2 regions of the Streptomyces sp. NPDC051219 genome follow, and region 1 is predicted to be linked to the other one. Evidence: predicted binding sites of a transcription regulator. Region 1 holds the regulator's gene; the other holds the start of a gene.
The links. Region 1 encodes HrcA, which represses chaperone genes, less so after heat shock. Its sites were predicted from a motif close to TTNGCACTCNGNNNNNCNGAGTGCNAA; they were not measured.
Positions count from the first base shown of each region.

Region 2: groL (chaperonin GroEL) is a predicted target of HrcA. The motif match lies at 1,624-1,650, and genes of this name have one in related genera.

Region 1 is NZ_JBFBAS010000027.1:21,114-29,596, reverse strand. It holds gene AB0M62_RS25800 (MFS transporter) at 1-682, shown strand, start outside; gene AB0M62_RS25795 (adenosine deaminase) at 646-1,638, opposite strand; gene AB0M62_RS25790 (ribonuclease Z) at 1,658-2,566, opposite strand; gene AB0M62_RS25785 (histidine triad nucleotide-binding protein) at 2,572-2,931, opposite strand; gene AB0M62_RS25780 (16S rRNA (uracil(1498)-N(3))-methyltransferase) at 3,173-3,910, opposite strand; gene AB0M62_RS25775 (nitronate monooxygenase) at 3,907-4,986, opposite strand; gene dnaJ (molecular chaperone DnaJ) at 5,075-6,211, opposite strand; gene hrcA (heat-inducible transcriptional repressor HrcA) at 6,212-7,228, opposite strand; gene AB0M62_RS25760 (MBL fold metallo-hydrolase) at 7,413-8,147, shown strand; gene AB0M62_RS25755 (DUF3097 domain-containing protein) at 8,175-8,483, shown strand, end outside.
Region 2 is NZ_JBFBAS010000001.1:107,301-115,783, reverse strand. It holds gene groL (chaperonin GroEL) at 1-1,499, opposite strand, end outside; gene AB0M62_RS00595 (cold-shock protein) at 1,825-2,028, opposite strand; gene AB0M62_RS00590 (MoaD/ThiS family protein) at 2,406-2,681, opposite strand; gene thrC (threonine synthase) at 2,723-4,024, opposite strand; SAM riboswitch class I at 4,042-4,184, opposite strand; gene AB0M62_RS00580 (glucosyl-3-phosphoglycerate synthase) at 4,370-5,308, shown strand; gene AB0M62_RS00575 (trehalose-6-phosphate synthase) at 5,387-6,859, shown strand; gene otsB (trehalose-phosphatase) at 6,947-7,807, opposite strand; gene AB0M62_RS00565 (DUF3263 domain-containing protein) at 7,875-8,189, opposite strand; gene AB0M62_RS00560 (extracellular solute-binding protein) at 8,237-8,483, opposite strand, start outside.

The DNA.
Region 1 (8,483 bases):
GGGCCTGGTGGGTGTCACGGGGGCCGGCGTCCTGGGCGCGCGGCTGGGCCGGGCGGTGCCCATCGGGGTGGGCACGGCGGTCATCGCCTGCTGTGTCGCGGTCAGTTCGTCGGCCGACGGGCTGGTGTCCTTCGCGGCGGGCGAGATCCTGTGGAACGCCTTCTACCCCGTGGTGCTCTCCTACCTCATCGGCCTGGCCGCTTCCCTGGACCCGCGCGGCCGGTGGGCGGTGCTGGTGGGATCGGCGTCCTCACTGGGCGTGGCCTGCGGCCCGGTGACCGGCAGTCTGCTCTCCGAACTGGCCGGCTTCCCGGTGATGGGGCTGGTGCTGGGTGCGGCCCTGCTCCTGGTGGCCGCCCCGATGACGGCGGTCGCACTGCACACGGCCGGCCGCCCGCTCGTCCCCGGCTCCGTCCGCCGCCGCGGCGGAGCGCCGGCCGCCGTGGTGGCCGCGGCGACGGGCGCCGCGTCCGGCGCGGTGCCCCGCGTCGGCGCCCCCGAACTGGAGGTCATGGAGATCGCGGTGGCACGCCGGCCGCTGCGGCTGGTGCTGTCCCGGCCCCTCGGCCGGCCGCCGGCCGGGCACCGCCCGGCCGCCCGGCCCTCCCGTCAGCCGGCGGGTCGGGCCACCCGTCGGTCCGCCGGTCAGCCGAAGTCGTACGCCTCGACCTCGGCGAGGTAGCGCGCCCGGCGTTCCTCGTCGTGGTCGAGGAACGCCGCCAGGAAGGAGTTGCGGGCCAGCGCGCGCAGTTCCTCGTTGCCGAGCCCGAGCGCCTCGTGGACGGCGTGGAAGGTCTCGCCGACGTAGCCGCCGAAGTAGGCGGGGTCGTCTGAGTTGACGGTGACCAGCAGGCCGGCCTCCATCATGGCCGGCAGCGGGTGCTCCTCCAGCGTGTCGATGGCGCGCAGCCGTACGTTCGACACCGGACACAGCGTGAGCGGCACCCGGTCCTCGACCAGCCGCTCCACCAGCTCCCGGTCCTCCATCGAACGCAGCCCGTGGTCGATCCGCTCCACACCGAGGACGTCCAGGGCCTGCCAGATGTAGTCGGGCGGCCCCTCCTCGCCCGCATGGGCCACCCGGCGCAGCCCCAGCGCCGCCGCCGCCTCGTACACCTCGTGGAACTTCGACGGCGGGTGGCCGGCCTCCGCCGAGTCCAGGCCGACGCCCGCGATCCGGTGGAGGTACGGCTTCGCGGCGTCCAGCGTGCTCATCGCGGACTCGGCGGACTGGTCCCGCAGGAAGCACATGATCAGCTGAGTGGAGACGCCATGCTTCTCCTCACTGCTCTCCAGCGCGCGGGCCAGGCCCTCGACCACCGTACCGATCGGAATGCCCCGTGCGGTGTGCGCCTGCGGGTCGAAGAAGATCTCGGCGTGCCGTACGCCCTGTTCGGCGGCGCGCGCGAGATACGCCTCGGCGAGTTCGGTGAAGTCGCGCTCTGTGCGCAGTACGGCCATCAGCCCGTAGTACAGGTCCAGAAAGGACTGCAGATCCTCGAAGAGATACGCCTTGCGCAGCTGTGTGCTGTCGGCGTACGGGAGCTCGACGCCGTTGCGCCGGGCCAGTGCGAAGGCCAGTTCGGGTTCGAGAGTGCCTTCGATGTGAAGGTGGAGTTCTGCCTTGGGGAGGGGCACGGGGGTCTCGCTCACTGGTTCACTGGTGACGTTTGGGGAGGGGTACACGCAGCAGGTCACGGGCGACGGTCAGTTCCCCCTCGAAGCCCGCGACGCGCGCCTGCCGCTCGAAGAGGTCGGGGTCGCTGTACCGCTGCGAGAAGTGTGTCAGGACGAGATGCCGTACGCCCGCGTCCCGGGCCGCCCGCGCGGCCTGCCCCACCGTGAGATGGCCGTGGTCGACCGCCAGTTGTCCGTCCTCGTCGAGGAACGTCGACTCGATCACCAGCATGTCGCAGCCCTCGGCGAGCGCGTGCACACCTTCGCACAGCCGCGTGTCCATGACGAAGGCGAATCGCTGCCCCGTCCGCACCTCGCTCACCTGCTCCAGGGTGACTCCGTCCAGGACGCCCTCCCGCTGGAGCCGCCCGACGTCCGGCCCCCTGACGCCGAGCGCGGCGAGCCGCTCGGGCAGCATACGGCGCCCGTCGGGCTCGGTCAGCCGGTACCCGAAGGACTCGACCGGGTGGGAGAGCCTGCGCGCTTCGAGGGTGTACGCGGGTGTGGCGGCCAGCACCCCGTCGGCCGCGACCGGCACCTCGTCCAGCAGCACGGTCTCGCGGTAGGCCGTCGCGTACCGCAGCCGCTCGAAGTAGTGCTGCCCGCTCGCCGGGTAGTGGGCGGCGACGGGATGCGGAACCCGGTCGAGGTTGATGCGCTGGATCACGCCGGCGAGACCCAGCGAGTGGTCGCCGTGGAAGTGCGTGACGCAGATCCGGTGGATGTCGTGCGCGGCCACCCCGGCGCGCAGCATCTGCCGTTGGGTGCCCTCTCCGGGGTCGAAGAGGATGCCCTCGCCGTCCCAGCGCAGCAGGTAGCCGTTGTGGTTGCGGTGCCGGGTCGGGACTTGGCTCGCGGTGCCGAGCACCACCAGTTCTCGTACGGACAAGGTGGTTATCCCGGAGGCCAGTTGAGGCCCCGGCCGCCGAGCACATGGGCATGCGCGTGGAAGACGGTCTGACCCGCGCCGGCGCCGGTGTTGAAGACGATACGGAACCCGGTGACGTCGACCTTCTCCTGCGCGGCGACCTCACCGGCGGCGACCATCAGGTCGGCGGCGATCTGCGGCTCGGCAGCGGCGAGCGAGGCGGCGTCCGGATAGTGCACCCGGGGAACGACCAGGACGTGCGTCGGCGCCTGCGGGTTGATGTCGCGGAAGGCGACGGTGGATTCGGTCTCCCGCACCACGGTCGCCGGGACCTCCCCCGTGACGACCTTGCAGAACAGGCAGTCCGCCTGCGGTTCACCCGCCATGCCCGGGCCTCCTCGGAGCGTCGATCGGACAGTGTCGATCATTGAAAGCCCATGCTATCCGGCCCGCTCGCCTCCGTGCCGCCGCCGTACGGTGGGGCCGTGCCCCCAGCGATCACGCCCGTACGGCGACCACTGCCGGGAATCGCTCTCGTGGTTCGGCGGATCGGTGGGCGACACTCAGGGCTGTGGCCCTCCAAGCCCTGGTGCTCTGTCCGGGCGATCCTTTCGGGCCGGCAGGTCCCTAGCTCCAGCGGCCCGTACGACCCAGCAGCAGCGCCGTCGCCGCCGTACCGGCCGTGGAGGTGCGCAGCACACTCCGGCCCAGGCGGTACGGCTTCGCGCCCGCCTCCGCGAAGGCCGCCAGCTCCTCCGGGGACACTCCGCCCTCGGGGCCCACAACGAGCACGATCGAACCCTGGCCGGGCAGGACGGCGGTCGCCAGCGGCTCGCTGCCCTCCTCGTGCAGGACCGCCGCGAAGTCCGCGGTCGCCAGGAGCGCCGCCACCTGCTTGGTCGTCATCGCATCCGAGACCTCGGGAAAACGCACCCGCCGCGACTGCTTGCCGGCCTCGCGGACCGTACTGCGCCACTTGGCGAGGGACTTGGCGCCCCGGTCGCCCTTCCACTGCGTGATGCAGCGCGAGGCCTGCCAGGGCACGATCGCGTCCACGCCGGTCTCCGTCATGGTCTCGACGGCCAGCTCTCCGCGGTCGCCCTTGGGCAGGGCCTGCACGACGGTGATGTGCGGCTCAGGGCCGGGCTCCTCGTTGATCGTGTGCAGGTCCGTCACGACGAGCCGGTCCTTGCCCTCCGCGGCCCGCACGATGCCTTCGGCCCAGAGGCCACGGCCGTCCGTCAGCACGACGTCCTCCCCGACGCGCAGCCGCTTGACCGAGACGGCGTGCCGTCCTTCGGGCCCGTCCAGCACGAACTCCGGACCGCCGGGGACCTGGTCGACCACGAACACCGGGGCGGTCATGACGCGCTCCGCAGCGTCAAGGCGGCCTGCGCCTCGCCCAGTTCCGCGGCAAGCACCTCCACCAGCTGTCCGGCGGGCAGCTCTCTGGCCATGCGGTGACCCTGCCCCGCCCACAGCGCCATGCCCTGCGCGTCGCCCGCCTTGGCGGCGGCCTTGCGCAGCCCGGTGGTGAGGTGGTGCACCTGGGGGTAGGCGGCCGGGGCGTACGGACCGTGCTCGCGCATGAACCGGTTCACCAGACCGCGGGCGGGCCTGCCGGAGAAGGCCCGGGTCAGTTCCGTCCGTACGAACAGCGGGTTGGTCAGGGCCTGTTTGTGCAGCACATTCGCTCCGGACTCGGGACAGACGAGAAACGCCGTGCCGAGCTGGGCGGCCTCCGCGCCCGCCGCCAGCACGGCCGCGATCTGCGAGCCGCGCATCAGCGCGCCCGCGGCGATGATCGGCAGCTGCACGCTCTCGCGCACCAGCGACACCAGTGACAGCAGTCCGAAGCCGGACCCGTCCGTCTGCGGGTCGTCCCGGTGCGTCGACTGATGGCCGCCGGCCTCGATGCCCTGTACGCACAGCGCCGCGGCGCCCTGCCACTGGGCGGTCTTCGCTTCTTCCGCCGAGGTCACCGTGACCACGGTGACGGTGCCGGCCGCGGCGAACGCGTCGAGCACCGCGCGGGCCGGGCATCCGAAGGTGAAGGAGACCACCGGTACGGGGTCCTCGAGGAGGGTGGCCAGCTTGGCGTCGTAGCCGTCCTCGCTGTCCCCGCACGAGTCGGTGTCACCGAGCGGGGTGTCGTACCAGGAGGCCTCGCCGGCCAGCTGGCTGCGGTAGACCTCGACGGCGGCGGGATCCGCGTAGTTCGGCTGCGGCATGAAGAGGTTGACCCCGTAGGGCTGGTTGGTGAGCCCCCGCAGCTGCTTGATCTCCTGGTACATGCCGTCCGCCGTCTTGTACCCGGCTGCCAGGAAACCGAGTCCGCCCGCCTCTGAAACGGCGGCCGCGAGCTGAGGACAGGAAGCACCGCCCGCCATGGGGGCCTGCACGATCGGATACCGGCAGAGATCGGTCAGTGCGGAGGACATGACCGCATGGTGCCACGTCCCCCGCACAGCTCCGAATCGAGCATTTCGCCTGGCATAGTCCAGTGCTCAGCGCGCGCCGGCCGCCTTGCTACCGCCCGTTGAACGCATCCTTCAGGCGCGAGAAAAGCCCCTGCTGCCCCGGCTGGAACTGACCCAGAGGCCGCTCCTCACCGCGCAGTACCGCCAGCTGCCGCAGCAGCTCCTCCTGCTGCGGGTCCAGCTTGCCGGGGGTGGTCACCTCGACGTGCACGATCAGATCGCCACGCCCGCCGCCGCGCAGATGCGTGACACCGCGCTGGTGCAGCGGAATCGACTGACCCGACTGCGTGCCCGGCCGGATGTCGATCTCCTCCATCCCGTCCAGCGTCTCGAGCGGGCACTTCGTGCCCAGCGCCGCCGCCGTCATCGGGATGGTCACCGTGCAGTGCAGGTCGTCGCCACGCCGCTGGAAGACCGAGTGCGGCAGCTCGTGGATCTCCACGTACAGGTCGCCGGCGGGCCCGCCGCCGGGGCCGACCTCGCCCTCACCCGCGAGCTGGATGCGCGTGCCGTTGTCGACGCCCGCCGGGATCTTGACGGTGAGCGTGCGGCGGGAGCGGACGCGCCCGTCGCCCGCGCACTCGGGGCACGGAGTCGGCACGACCGTTCCGAAGCCCTGGCACTGCGGGCACGGCCGCGAGGTCATGACCTGGCCCAGGAAGGACCGGGTGACCTGGGAGACCTCGCCGCGTCCACGGCACATGTCACAGGTCTGGGCGGAGGTGCCGGGGGCCGCGCCCTCACCCGAGCAGGTCGTACAGACGACCGCCGTGTCGACCTGGATGTCCTTGGTCGTACCGAAGGCCGCCTCGTCCAGCTCGACCTCGAGCCGGATCATCGCGTCCTGGCCGCGCCGGGTACGGGAGCGCGGGCCGCGCTGGGACGCCGTACCGAAGAAGGCGTCCATGATGTCGGAGAAGTTGCCGAAGCCGCCCGCTCCGAAGCCGCCCGCGCCACCGCCGCCGGAGGCGGACAGCGGGTCGCCGCCGAGGTCGTAGACCTGCTTCTTCTGCGGGTCCGACAGCACCTCGTATGCCGCGTTGATCTCCTTGAAACGCTCCTGCGTCTTGGGATCGGGGTTCACGTCCGGATGCAGCTCGCGCGCAAGCCGGCGGAACGCCTTCTTGATCTCGTCCTGCGAAGCGTCCCGGCGCACGCCGAGTACGGCGTAGTAGTCCGTGGCCACTTACGACTCCGCCAGGATCTGTCCGACGTAACGTGCCACTGCGCGTACCGCTCCCATCGTTCCGGGGTAGTCCATGCGGGTCGGTCCGACCACGCCGAGTTTGGCGACTGCCTCGTCGCCCGAACCGTAGCCGACGGCGACGACCGATGTGGACGTCAGCCCTTCGTGGGCATTCTCATGCCCGATACGTACGGTCATTCCCGAGTCCTTGGCCTCGCCGAGCAGCTTGAGGAGCACGACCTGCTCCTCGAGCGCCTCCAGCACCGGCCTGATCGTCAGGGGAAAATCGTGGCCGAAGCGGGTGAGATTGGCGGTGCCGCCGATCATCAGCCGCTCCTCCGTCTCCTCGACGAGTGTTTCGAGGAGCGTGGCAAGCACGGTCGAGACCGTGCCGCGGTCCTCCTGCTCGAAGGAGTCCGGCAGGTCCTGCACCAGCTGGGGCACGTCCGCGAAGCGGCGGCCGACGACCCGGCTGTTGAGCCGGGCCCGCAGGTCGGCCAGTGACGCTTCGCCGAACGGCGCCGGGCAGTCGACCATGCGCTGCTCGACCCGTCCCGTGTCGGTGATCAGCACCAGCATCAGCCGTGCCGGGGCCAGCGACAGCAGTTCGACGTGCCGCACCGTCGAGCGCGTCAGCGAGGGGTACTGGACAACGGCGACCTGCCGGGTCAGCTGGGCCAGCAGCCGCACGGTCCGGCCGACGACGTCGTCGAGGTCGACCGCCCCGTCAAGGAAGTTCTGGATGGCCCGCCGCTCCGGCGAGGACAACGGCTTGACCCCGGCCAGCTTGTCGACGAACAGCCGGTAGCCCTTGTCGGTCGGAATGCGACCGGCACTGGTGTGCGGCTGGGCGATGTAGCCCTCGTCCTCCAGGGCCGCCATGTCGTTGCGCACGGTGGCCGGTGACACGCCGAGGGCGTGCCGCTCGGTGAGCGCCTTGGAGCCGACGGGCTCCTCGGTGCCGACATAGTCCTGGACGATGGCGCGCAGCACCTCGAGTCTGCGTTCGCTGAGCATCGCGCACACCTCCAGCTTGTTTCCTCGGTATCCGGGCTTGGCACTCGCTGCGTTCGAGTGCCAGCAGTCCCCCGGTCAGTGTACGGCGGGGAGGTGCGCCCCTAGCAAGGGCGGCCCGTCACGCTACCGTGCGACCGCCCAGCTCAGCAGGCGCGGCCCCCGGCCGTTGGACTAGCGTCGCGGTATGGACGTCGGTTGGGAAGAGCTGGGCTGGGAGCGGCTTGCGGCGGGGGTCGGACGGCGCCGTTTGCCCGTCTGGGACTGCACCGCCGGCCTGGTGGCGGGGGACGACTCGGTCCTCATGGTGGACGCGGGTTCGTCCCTCCGGGAGGGGGCCGAACTGCGGACCCAGGCGCAGCGAATACTGGGGCGCAGAGTGACGCACCTCGCACTCACCCACCCCCATTTCGACCACGTCCTGGGGGCGGCCGCGTTCTCCGGGGTGGAGGTCTACGGCGCGGTCGGTCTGGACGCCGTGCTCGCCGCGGAGCGCGACGAGATCTGCGAGACGGCGGTACGCGAGGGACTGCCGCGGGACGACGCCGTGGAAGCGACCGATGTGCTGGTCCGGCCGCAGCATTCGGTGTGCGGCGAGTGGACGCTGTCACTGGGCGGTCTGCAGGTCCTGCTCGCCAATGTCGGCCCCGGTCACAGCCACCATGATCTGGTGGTGCTGGTGCCGGGCACTCCCGGCTCACCGGAGATCGTGTTCTGCGGCGATCTGGTGGAGGAATCGGGTGAGCCCCAGGCCGGTCCGGACGCGGTGCCGTCCCGCTGGCCGGCCGCGCTGGACCGGCTGCTGGACCTGGGCGGCGAGGACGCGCTCTACGTACCGGGGCACGGTTCCGTGGTGGATGCCCGTTTCGTTCGCCGTCAGCGTGAGGCTCTGGCCACGCGTTTCGGCGTGTCGCCGCGCTGACCGTCCTCTTCTTTTACTGTCGGTCGAATGCGCAGCCGACAGTACGGGCCGGACCTGACCCCGCCCTGGAAGAAGACCGCCCCCGCTCCCGAGGTACCCGCCGAACCGGGTCTCGTCGTCGAGGAGATCACCACCGGCTACTGCGGTGCGGTGATCCGGTGCGAGAAGACCGCCCAGGGAGTGACGGTCACCCTGGAGGACCGCTTCGGGAAGCACCGGGTCTTCCCGATGGAACCGCGCGGCTTCCTGCTGGAGGGCCGGACCGTCACGCTCGTACGACCCGTGGGCGCGGCCCCGGCCCCACGCACACCGGCCCGGACCGCTTCCGGCTCGATC
Region 2 (8,483 bases), on a different contig from region 1:
GCGGAGCGCGTGACCTTCGCCGGGTCGATGATGCCCTCGGCGATCATGTCGACGTACTCGCCGGTCGCGGCGTTCAGGCCGTGGCCGATCGGGAGATTGCGGACCTTCTCCACGACGACGCCACCCTCGAGACCACCGTTGACGGCGATCTGCTTGAGCGGGGCCTCCAGGGCCAGGCGCACGGCGTTGGCGCCGGTCGCCTCGTCACCGTCGAGCTCGAGCTTCTCGAAGACGGCGGAAGCCTGGATCAGAGCCACGCCACCACCGGCGACGATGCCCTCCTCGACGGCGGCCTTGGCGTTGCGCACCGCGTCCTCGATGCGGTGCTTGCGCTCCTTGAGCTCGACCTCGGTCGCGGCGCCGGCCTTGATGACGGCCACGCCGCCGGCCAGCTTCGCGAGGCGCTCCTGGAGCTTCTCGCGGTCGTAGTCCGAGTCGGAGTTCTCGATCTCGGCACGGATCTGGTTGACGCGACCGGCAACCTGCTCGCTCTCACCGGCACCGTCGACGATCGTCGTCTCGTCCTTGGTGACGACGACCTTGCGGGCGTGGCCGAGCAGCTCCAGGCCGGCGTTCTCGAGCTTGAGACCGACCTCCTCGGAGATGACCGTGCCACCGGTGAGGATGGCGATGTCGTTGAGCATCGCCTTGCGGCGGTCACCGAAGCCCGGAGCCTTGACGGCAACGGACTTGAAGGTGCCACGGATCTTGTTGACGACCAGGGTCGACAGGGCCTCGCCCTCGACGTCCTCGGCGATGATCAGCAGCGGCTTGCCGGACTGCATGACCTTCTCGAGGAGCGGCAGCAGGTCCTTGACCGAGCTGATCTTCGAGTTGACGATCAGGATGTACGGGTCGTCGAGCGACGCCTCCATACGCTCCATGTCGGTGGCGAAGTACGCCGAGATGTAGCCCTTGTCGAAGCGCATACCCTCGGTGAGCTCCAGCTCCAGACCGAAGGTCTGGGACTCCTCGACGGTGATGACGCCTTCCTTGCCGACCTTGTCCATCGCCTCGGCGATGAGCTCGCCGATCTGGGTGTCGGCGGCGGAGATGGAGGCGGTCGAAGCGATCTGCTCCTTGGTCTCCACGTCCTTGGCCTGCTCCAGCAGCGCACCGGAGACGGCCTCGACGGCCTTCTCGATGCCGCGCTTGAGAGCCATCGGGTTGGCGCCGGCGGCGACGTTGCGCAGGCCCTCGCGGACGAGCGCCTGAGCCAGCACCGTGGCGGTCGTGGTTCCGTCACCGGCGACGTCGTCCGTCTTCTTGGCGACTTCCTTGACCAGCTCGGCGCCGATCTTCTCGTACGGGTCCTCGAGCTCGATCTCCTTGGCGATGGAAACACCATCGTTGGTGATCGTGGGGGCGCCCCACTTCTTCTCGAGGACGACGTTGCGGCCCTTGGGGCCGAGGGTGACCTTGACGGCGTCGGCGAGCTGGTTCATCCCGCGCTCGAGACCGCGCCGTGCCTCCTCGTCGAACGCGATGATCTTGGCCATGTGAAGTGGTCCTCCCGGACTGGGGTGGATTGCTCCGGACCGCGTGGCGCCCGCGACGGACGGCCAGCCTGCCTGACGGATCCTTGCCCCGCCCGGCCTGCGGGCCTCGCCGACCCGGTCCTTCTTGTCACTCTCACTGGGAGAGTGCTAACGCAATGATTAGCACTCGACCCCCGAGAGTGCAAGCGACTCCGGAGTAGTCCCGAAGTGGCGCGCCCGCGCCCCGCGCGGGTCGTGGACGCACCCCGGACGCACGAGGGGCCCGTATCCCTGGTGGGATACGGGCCCCTCGGCGTGAGTGCGTCGGTGGCCGGTCGCGCCGAGATCAGACGGCGAGCTTGACCATGTCCGCCTGCGGACCCTTCTGGCCCTGCGAGATCTCGAACTCGACTCGCTGACCTTCTTCCAGGGTGCGGTAGCCGTCCATCTGGATCGCGCTGTAGTGGACGAAAACATCCGCACCACCGTCGACCGCGATGAAGCCGTACCCCTTCTCCGCGTTGAACCACTTGACGGTGCCCTGAGCCATGCCTAACTCCCCTATTACTGGCCCTTGCACAGACCCGCACTTCGCGGACCCGGGTCTGACCTCGCCGGAACGCGTCGACCGCGGCTGAATGTATCTGCTCATGCGCTGTCTGCAACAGGTCAATCCGACGAGAATTCTGGGCACGGCTGAACACTTAAATGCGGTGAATTCCCCATATTCCAGGGCAAGTCGGGCCGGACATAGGGGAATCTATGCCGCAATCGCCACGAACACTTTGACCCCACCTTGTCGCGTTCTCATATGCACGGGGCACAAACAGCGAGGGGGACTTCCCCAACTCTACCGCGCTCAATCATGCAGAATTGCCCCCTCCGCTTCTATTGCGGAGGGGGCAATTCAGGTAACGCCGAGTGCGATCAGCCTCCGGCGACGGCCGGAATGATCGAGACGCCGGCCCCCTCGGGGGTCGCCGTCGCGAGGCCGCCCTCGAAGCGGACGTCGTCGTCGTTGACGTACACGTTCACGAAGCGGCGCAGCTTGCCCTGGTCGTCCAGCACACGCGCGGCAATGCCCGGGTGGTTCTTCTCCAGGGACTCGATGACCTCGGCGAGGGTCGCGCCCTCCGCCGGGACCTCGGCCTTGCCGCCCGTGTAGGTGCGGAGGATGGTCGGGATACGGACATTGACGCTCATACGGTGCTGCCTTCCGGGAAGCAGGGGCTACGGGCGGGGACTCAGGCCAGGCCGGCGGCGCGGAACGCGTCCAGGCTCGGGCGGATCGTCGCGGTCGGTCCGGTGGTCGGCGCGACTGCGTCCAGCGTCTTCAGGCCGTCGCCGGTGTTGAGGACGACGGTGGTGAGGGCCGGGTCGAGCAGACCGTTCTCGATCAGCTTCCTGGTGACGCCGACGGTCACGCCACCCGCCGTCTCCGCGAAGATGCCCTCCGTCTGCGCCAGCAGCTTGATGGCCTCGACGATCCGCGTGTCGTCGACGTCCTCGACCGCGCCACCCGTGCGGCGGGCGATGTCCAGGACATACGGGCCGTCGGCCGGGTTGCCGATGGCGAGCGACTTGGCGATGGTGTCCGGCTTGACCGGGCGGACCACGTCGTGACCGGCCTTGAAGGCGGCTGAGACCGGGGAGCAGCCCTCTGCCTGGGCGCCGAAGATCTTGTACGGCTTGTCCTCGACGAGGCCCAGCGCGATGAGCTCCTTCAGCCCCTTGTCGATCTTCGTGAGCTGCGAGCCGGAGGCGATCGGGATCACGAGCTGGTCGGGCAGCTGCCAGCCGAGCTGCTCGCAGATCTCGTACGCCAGGGTCTTGGAGCCCTCGCCGTAGTACGGGCGGAGGTTGACGTTCACGAACCCCCAGCCCTCGCCCAGCGGGTCGCCGATGAGTTCGGAGCAGAAGCGGTTGACGTCGTCGTAGTTGCCCTCGATGCCGACCAGGTCGCCCCCGTACACCGCGGCCATGACGACCTTGCCGGCCTCCAGGTCGTTCGGGATGAACACGCAGGAGCGGAAGCCCGACCGGGCGGCGGCGGCGCCGACGGCACCGGCCAGGTTGCCCGTGGAGGAGCAGGACAGGGTGGTGAAGCCGAAGGCGCGGGCGGCTTCGACGGCGATGGCGACGACACGGTCCTTGAAGGAGTGCGTCGGGTTGCCGGAGTCGTCCTTGACGTACAGGCCGCCGGTCACGCCCAGTGCGCGGGCCAGGTTGTCGGCCTTGACGAGCTTGGTGAAGCCGGGGTTGAGGTTCGGCTTCCCGGCCACGTCGGCGGGAACGGGCAGCAGCGGCGCGTAGCGCCAGATGTTGTCGGGTCCGGCCTCGATCCGCTTGCGCAGGGCATCGGGGTCGCCGCTCGGCAGTTCGTAAGCCACTTCGAGCGGCCCGAAACACGACGAACAGGCGAAGATCGGTCCGAGTCCGAAACGCTCACCGCATTCGCGGCAGGAGAGGGCTGCAGCGGGCCCGAGGTCGACAGCGTTCGCGGAGTCCGCGGAATCGGTGTTGTTTGCAACAGTCTGCACAGCCATGGAGGCGAGGCCCTTTCTCCTCATCTTCCCCGTGGCGCACTTCGCCACGAGACGGAATTGGCACCTTCCCTAGCCGGGAGCCTCGCGGTGATATGCGAGACCGACTGGAGGGTTGCCGGGGCTTCAACGGGCCGTTTCCCTCTGCCCCTCTGGATGAGCGGTATGGCACTGGGCACGGGCCCAGGCGTTTGTGTGCGTATCGACCCCCGGCATGCGAGGGTCGTCCGCGTTGTTCAAGACTGTAACCGAAGGCCCGGACGGTTGAGACAGTCGTCCGAACCGCGAGATGGATCAACGGTTCACCGGGCCGGCTCATACGACTCATACGGTCAAGGAGACGCGCACGTGCTGGAAGAGGTGGAACGCTGGCTGCGCCGGCGTTCCTGGTCCGCCGCCGACCGCCCGCTCGACCAGCTCATCGCGGCCAAGCGTGGCACCGCGGTGAGCGTGGTACTGCCCGCGCTCAACGAGCAGGAGACCGTCGGCGACATCGTCGCCGTGATCCGCCGCGAGCTGATGGAGGCCGTCCCGCTCGTCGACGAACTGGTGGTCGTCGACTCCGGTTCGACCGACCGCACCGCCGAGGTGGCGGCTGCGGCCGGCGCGCGGGTCGTACACCGCGACACGATCCTGCCGCGGCTGCCCGCCGTGCCCGGCAAGGGCGAGGTGCTGTGGCGCTCGCTGCTGGTGACCGGTGGCGACCTCGTCTGCTTCGTCGACGCCGACCTGAAGGACTTCTCCGCGGACTTCGTGTCCGGGATCGTCGGGCCGCTCCTCACCGATCCGGACGTGCAGTTCGTGAAGGCGATGTACGACCGGCCGCTGGCCGGCGCCGCGGGCCAGGGCGGGCGGGTGACGGAGCTCGTGGCCCGGCCCCTGCTGAACCTGCACTGGCCCCAGCTGGCCGGGTTCGTGCAGCCGCTGGGGGGCGAGTACGCGGCGCGGCGCTCGCTGCTGGAGCGGCTGCCCTTCCCGGTCGGATACGGCGTGGAGCTGGGTCTGCTCGTCGACTCGCTGCACACCGTGGGCCTGGACGCGATGGCGCAGGTGGACGTCGGCGAACGCGTCCACCGCCATCAGGACGGGCAGGCGCTCGGCCGGATGGCGGCAGCGATCTACCGGACCGCGCAGCTGCGGCTCTCACGCGGACATCTGGTGCGGCCGGCGCTCACCCAGTTCGAGCGGGGTGCGGAGGGGTTCGTACCGCAGACTCACGCCGTGGACACCGAGGAGCGGCCGCCGATGCTGGACATCCGCGAGTACGCGGCGCGGCGCGCCGCATAGGGGCGCGGCGTGGGGAGCGCGGTGTAAGTGTCCTCTTCCGTACGTTTGAGCGTTTCCGTGACGGGCTAGGTTCGCGTCATGGCTTCCCTGCTCGGTGCCCAGGTCCTTGTCGCCTCCAACCGCGGCCCGGTGTCGTACGCGCTAGGTGAGGACGGCTCGCTCGTCGCCAGGCGCGGCGGCGGCGGGCTCGTCTCCGGCCTGTCGTCCATCGGCCCGGAGACAGAGGCGGTGTGGGTCTGCGCGGCCCTCGGAGACGGCGACCGGGAGGCCGCTCGCCGCACCGGCGGGTCCCTCGACCCGGCCGACACCGGCGGACAGAGCGTCCGGATGCTGGACATCAATCCCGGCGTCTACACCGACGCGTACAACGGGGTCGCCAACTCCACGCTTTGGTTTATCCACCATCTGCTCTACCAGACCCCGCTGGAGCCCGTGTTCGGCGCGGAGTTCCGGTCGCAGTGGGCGGCTTACGAGGCGTACAACACGGCCTTCGCGGACGCGCTCGCCGAGGAGGCGGCGGAGGGCGCGGCCGTCCTGGTGCAGGATTACCACCTCGCCCTGGTACCCGGGATGCTCCGCGAGCGCCGCCCCGACGTGCGGATCGGCCACTTCTCGCACACACCGTGGGCGCCGGTGGAGTACTTCCGGATGCTCCCGGACGACATCGCCGAAAAGCTGCTCCACGGCATCCTGGGCGCGGACCGGGCGGGGTTCCTCACCCTCCGGTGGGCGCAGGCGTTCATGCAATGCTGCCAGCGGATCCTTGGCCCGGACTGCCTGGTCCAGTGGCCCAAGGACGACACGCCCAGCCTCGTGTCGTTCGAGCCGGGGCGGGCGCACAAGACGTGGATCGGGGTGCACGGGCTCGGCGCCGACGCCGACTTCCTGCGCGAGCGTGCGCACCGGCCGGACGTGGACGAGCGGATGGCGGCGCTGCGTGAGCAGATCGGCCCCGGCCGCAAGACCGTCGTCCGCGTCGACCGGACGGAACTGTCGAAGAACATCGTGCGCGGGCTGCTCGCCTACCGGCAGCTGCTGGCGGACCGCCCGGAGTGGCGGGAACGGGTCGTGCATGTCGCCTTCGCCTACCCCTCGCGCCAGGACCTCGAGGTGTACCGGACGTACACGGCGGAGGTCCAGCGCGTCTCGGACGAGATCAACGCGGAGTTCGGCACGGCTGGCTGGACGCCGGTGATCCTCCACGTCAAGGACGACTTCGCGCGCTCCCTGGCGGCGTACCGGCTGGCGGACGTGGCCCTGGTCAACCCGATCCGCGACGGCATGAACCTGGTCGCGAAGGAGATCCCGGTCGTCTCGGACGAGGGCTGTGCGCTGGTCCTGTCGCGGGAGGCGGGGGCGTACGAGGAGCTGGGCGACGAGTCGATCGTCGTCAACCCCTACGACGTCCTGGGCACGGCGGAGGCGCTGCACGAGGCGCTGACGATGCCGGACGCCGAACGGGCGGAGCGCACCAAGCGCCTGGCGGCCGCGGCGACGGCCCTGCCCCCGCAGCAATGGTTCCTGGACCAGCTCCACGCCCTGACGGACTGACCCGGTGGCGGCCCTCACCAACCGGCGCCGCCCCGCGCGCGTCGGGCCCGGGCGTCGGGCACCAGGCTCAGGTGTCGGGCTCGGGCGTCAGGCTGCCGCCGGCGGAGGGAGCACCTGCGCCAGCCCGGACAGGAAGTCGACCACCGCGGAGGGCCCCGGCACCAGGAGGTCGGCCCGCTCCGCCAGTTCCGGCACTTCGCCGCTGCCGCTGCATACCAGCAGGCCCGGTACGCCGTCCGAGCGGAGCTTCTCGACCGCCGCGAACGCGGCGAGGTCGCCCAGGTCGTCGCCCGCGTAGAGGACGGACCCGGCCTCCACCTCACGCACGTACTCGGCGAGCGCCACACCCTTGTCCATGCCGGGGGGCCGCAGTTCCAGCACCGCGCGGCCCGGTTCCAGCAGGAGGCCGTGGCGGGTGGCGAGCGCGGCGAGCGGTTCCCGCAGGGCCTCGAACGCCGCCTGAGGGTCGGAGGCACGGCGGGTGTGGACCGCGACCGCCTGGCCCTTCTCCTCGATCCAGGTGCCCCGCCAGGCGCCGATGGACTCCAGGAAGCCGGGGAGCTCGGCCCGCGCCGCGGCCACGCCGGGGTGCGGCGCGGGGGCGCGCACCGTACCGCTGACGGCGTCCCAGCGTTCCGCCCCGTAGTGGCCGAGGACCACGAGATGTTCGAGGCCCGGTACTCCGGCGAAGCCGCCGTACCGGACGGCGACACCGGCCGGCCGTCCAGTGATCACCGCGACCGACCCGACGCACGGCGCGAGCGCGGAGAGGGCCGGGACCGCGCCGGGATGGGCGCGGGCCTGTTCCGGGTCGGGGACGATGTCGGCGAGCGTGCCGTCGAAGTCGAGGCCGATGACGGCACGCCGCGGCTCACGCAGCAGTGCGTCGAGGCCCTCACGCCCGGCATCGGTGACCGGCGTCGGCAGGCTGTGCGGTTGGCTGCCCATGCCTACGACCCTACCGGCGGCGGACGGCTCCGTGAGGGGCGTACGTCCTCACTGGCTTGCGGAATCCTCAGCGGCGCTCACGCTGGGCCGCCCTGATACGGCGGAGGCGGTTGACCGTCACCGGATCGTGGGCCAGCGCACGGGGATCGTCGAGCAGGGCATTGAGCAACTGGTAGTAGCGCGTCGGCGAGATACCCAGCTGCTCCCTGATCGCCCGCTCCTTGGCGCCGGGACCGGGCCACGCCCGGTGCTCGACGGCGAGCACCGCCCGGGCGCGCTCGGAGAGCGCGGGCGGAGCCAGGGGCTCGGCCGAGGCAGGGGGCGTGGCCTGGGCAGGGGGCGTGGCCTGGGCCGGGGGCTGCTCACGACCGTCGTCAGTCATATGACCAACATAATCGCGCCCCCGCTCCAACCCCGCGCTGCCCGGCGCTACTCGGCGCTCTCCGCCGCCCCCGCCTCCTGGCTGATCTGGGTCAGGACGCTTTCCGGACTGCCGTTGGGAGTGACGGCCTTGCCGATCCGCAGCTTGACGTTCTCGCTGACCTTCGCCCAGGACTTCTTGCCCACCGGGTAGAGCTTCGAGGTCGGCAAGGCCTCCAGGAACTTCTTCAGGTCGTCGTTGCCCGGGGTCTCCGCCATCGCGCGGGAGCCGCTCGTGGTGACGGGCAGCAGACCG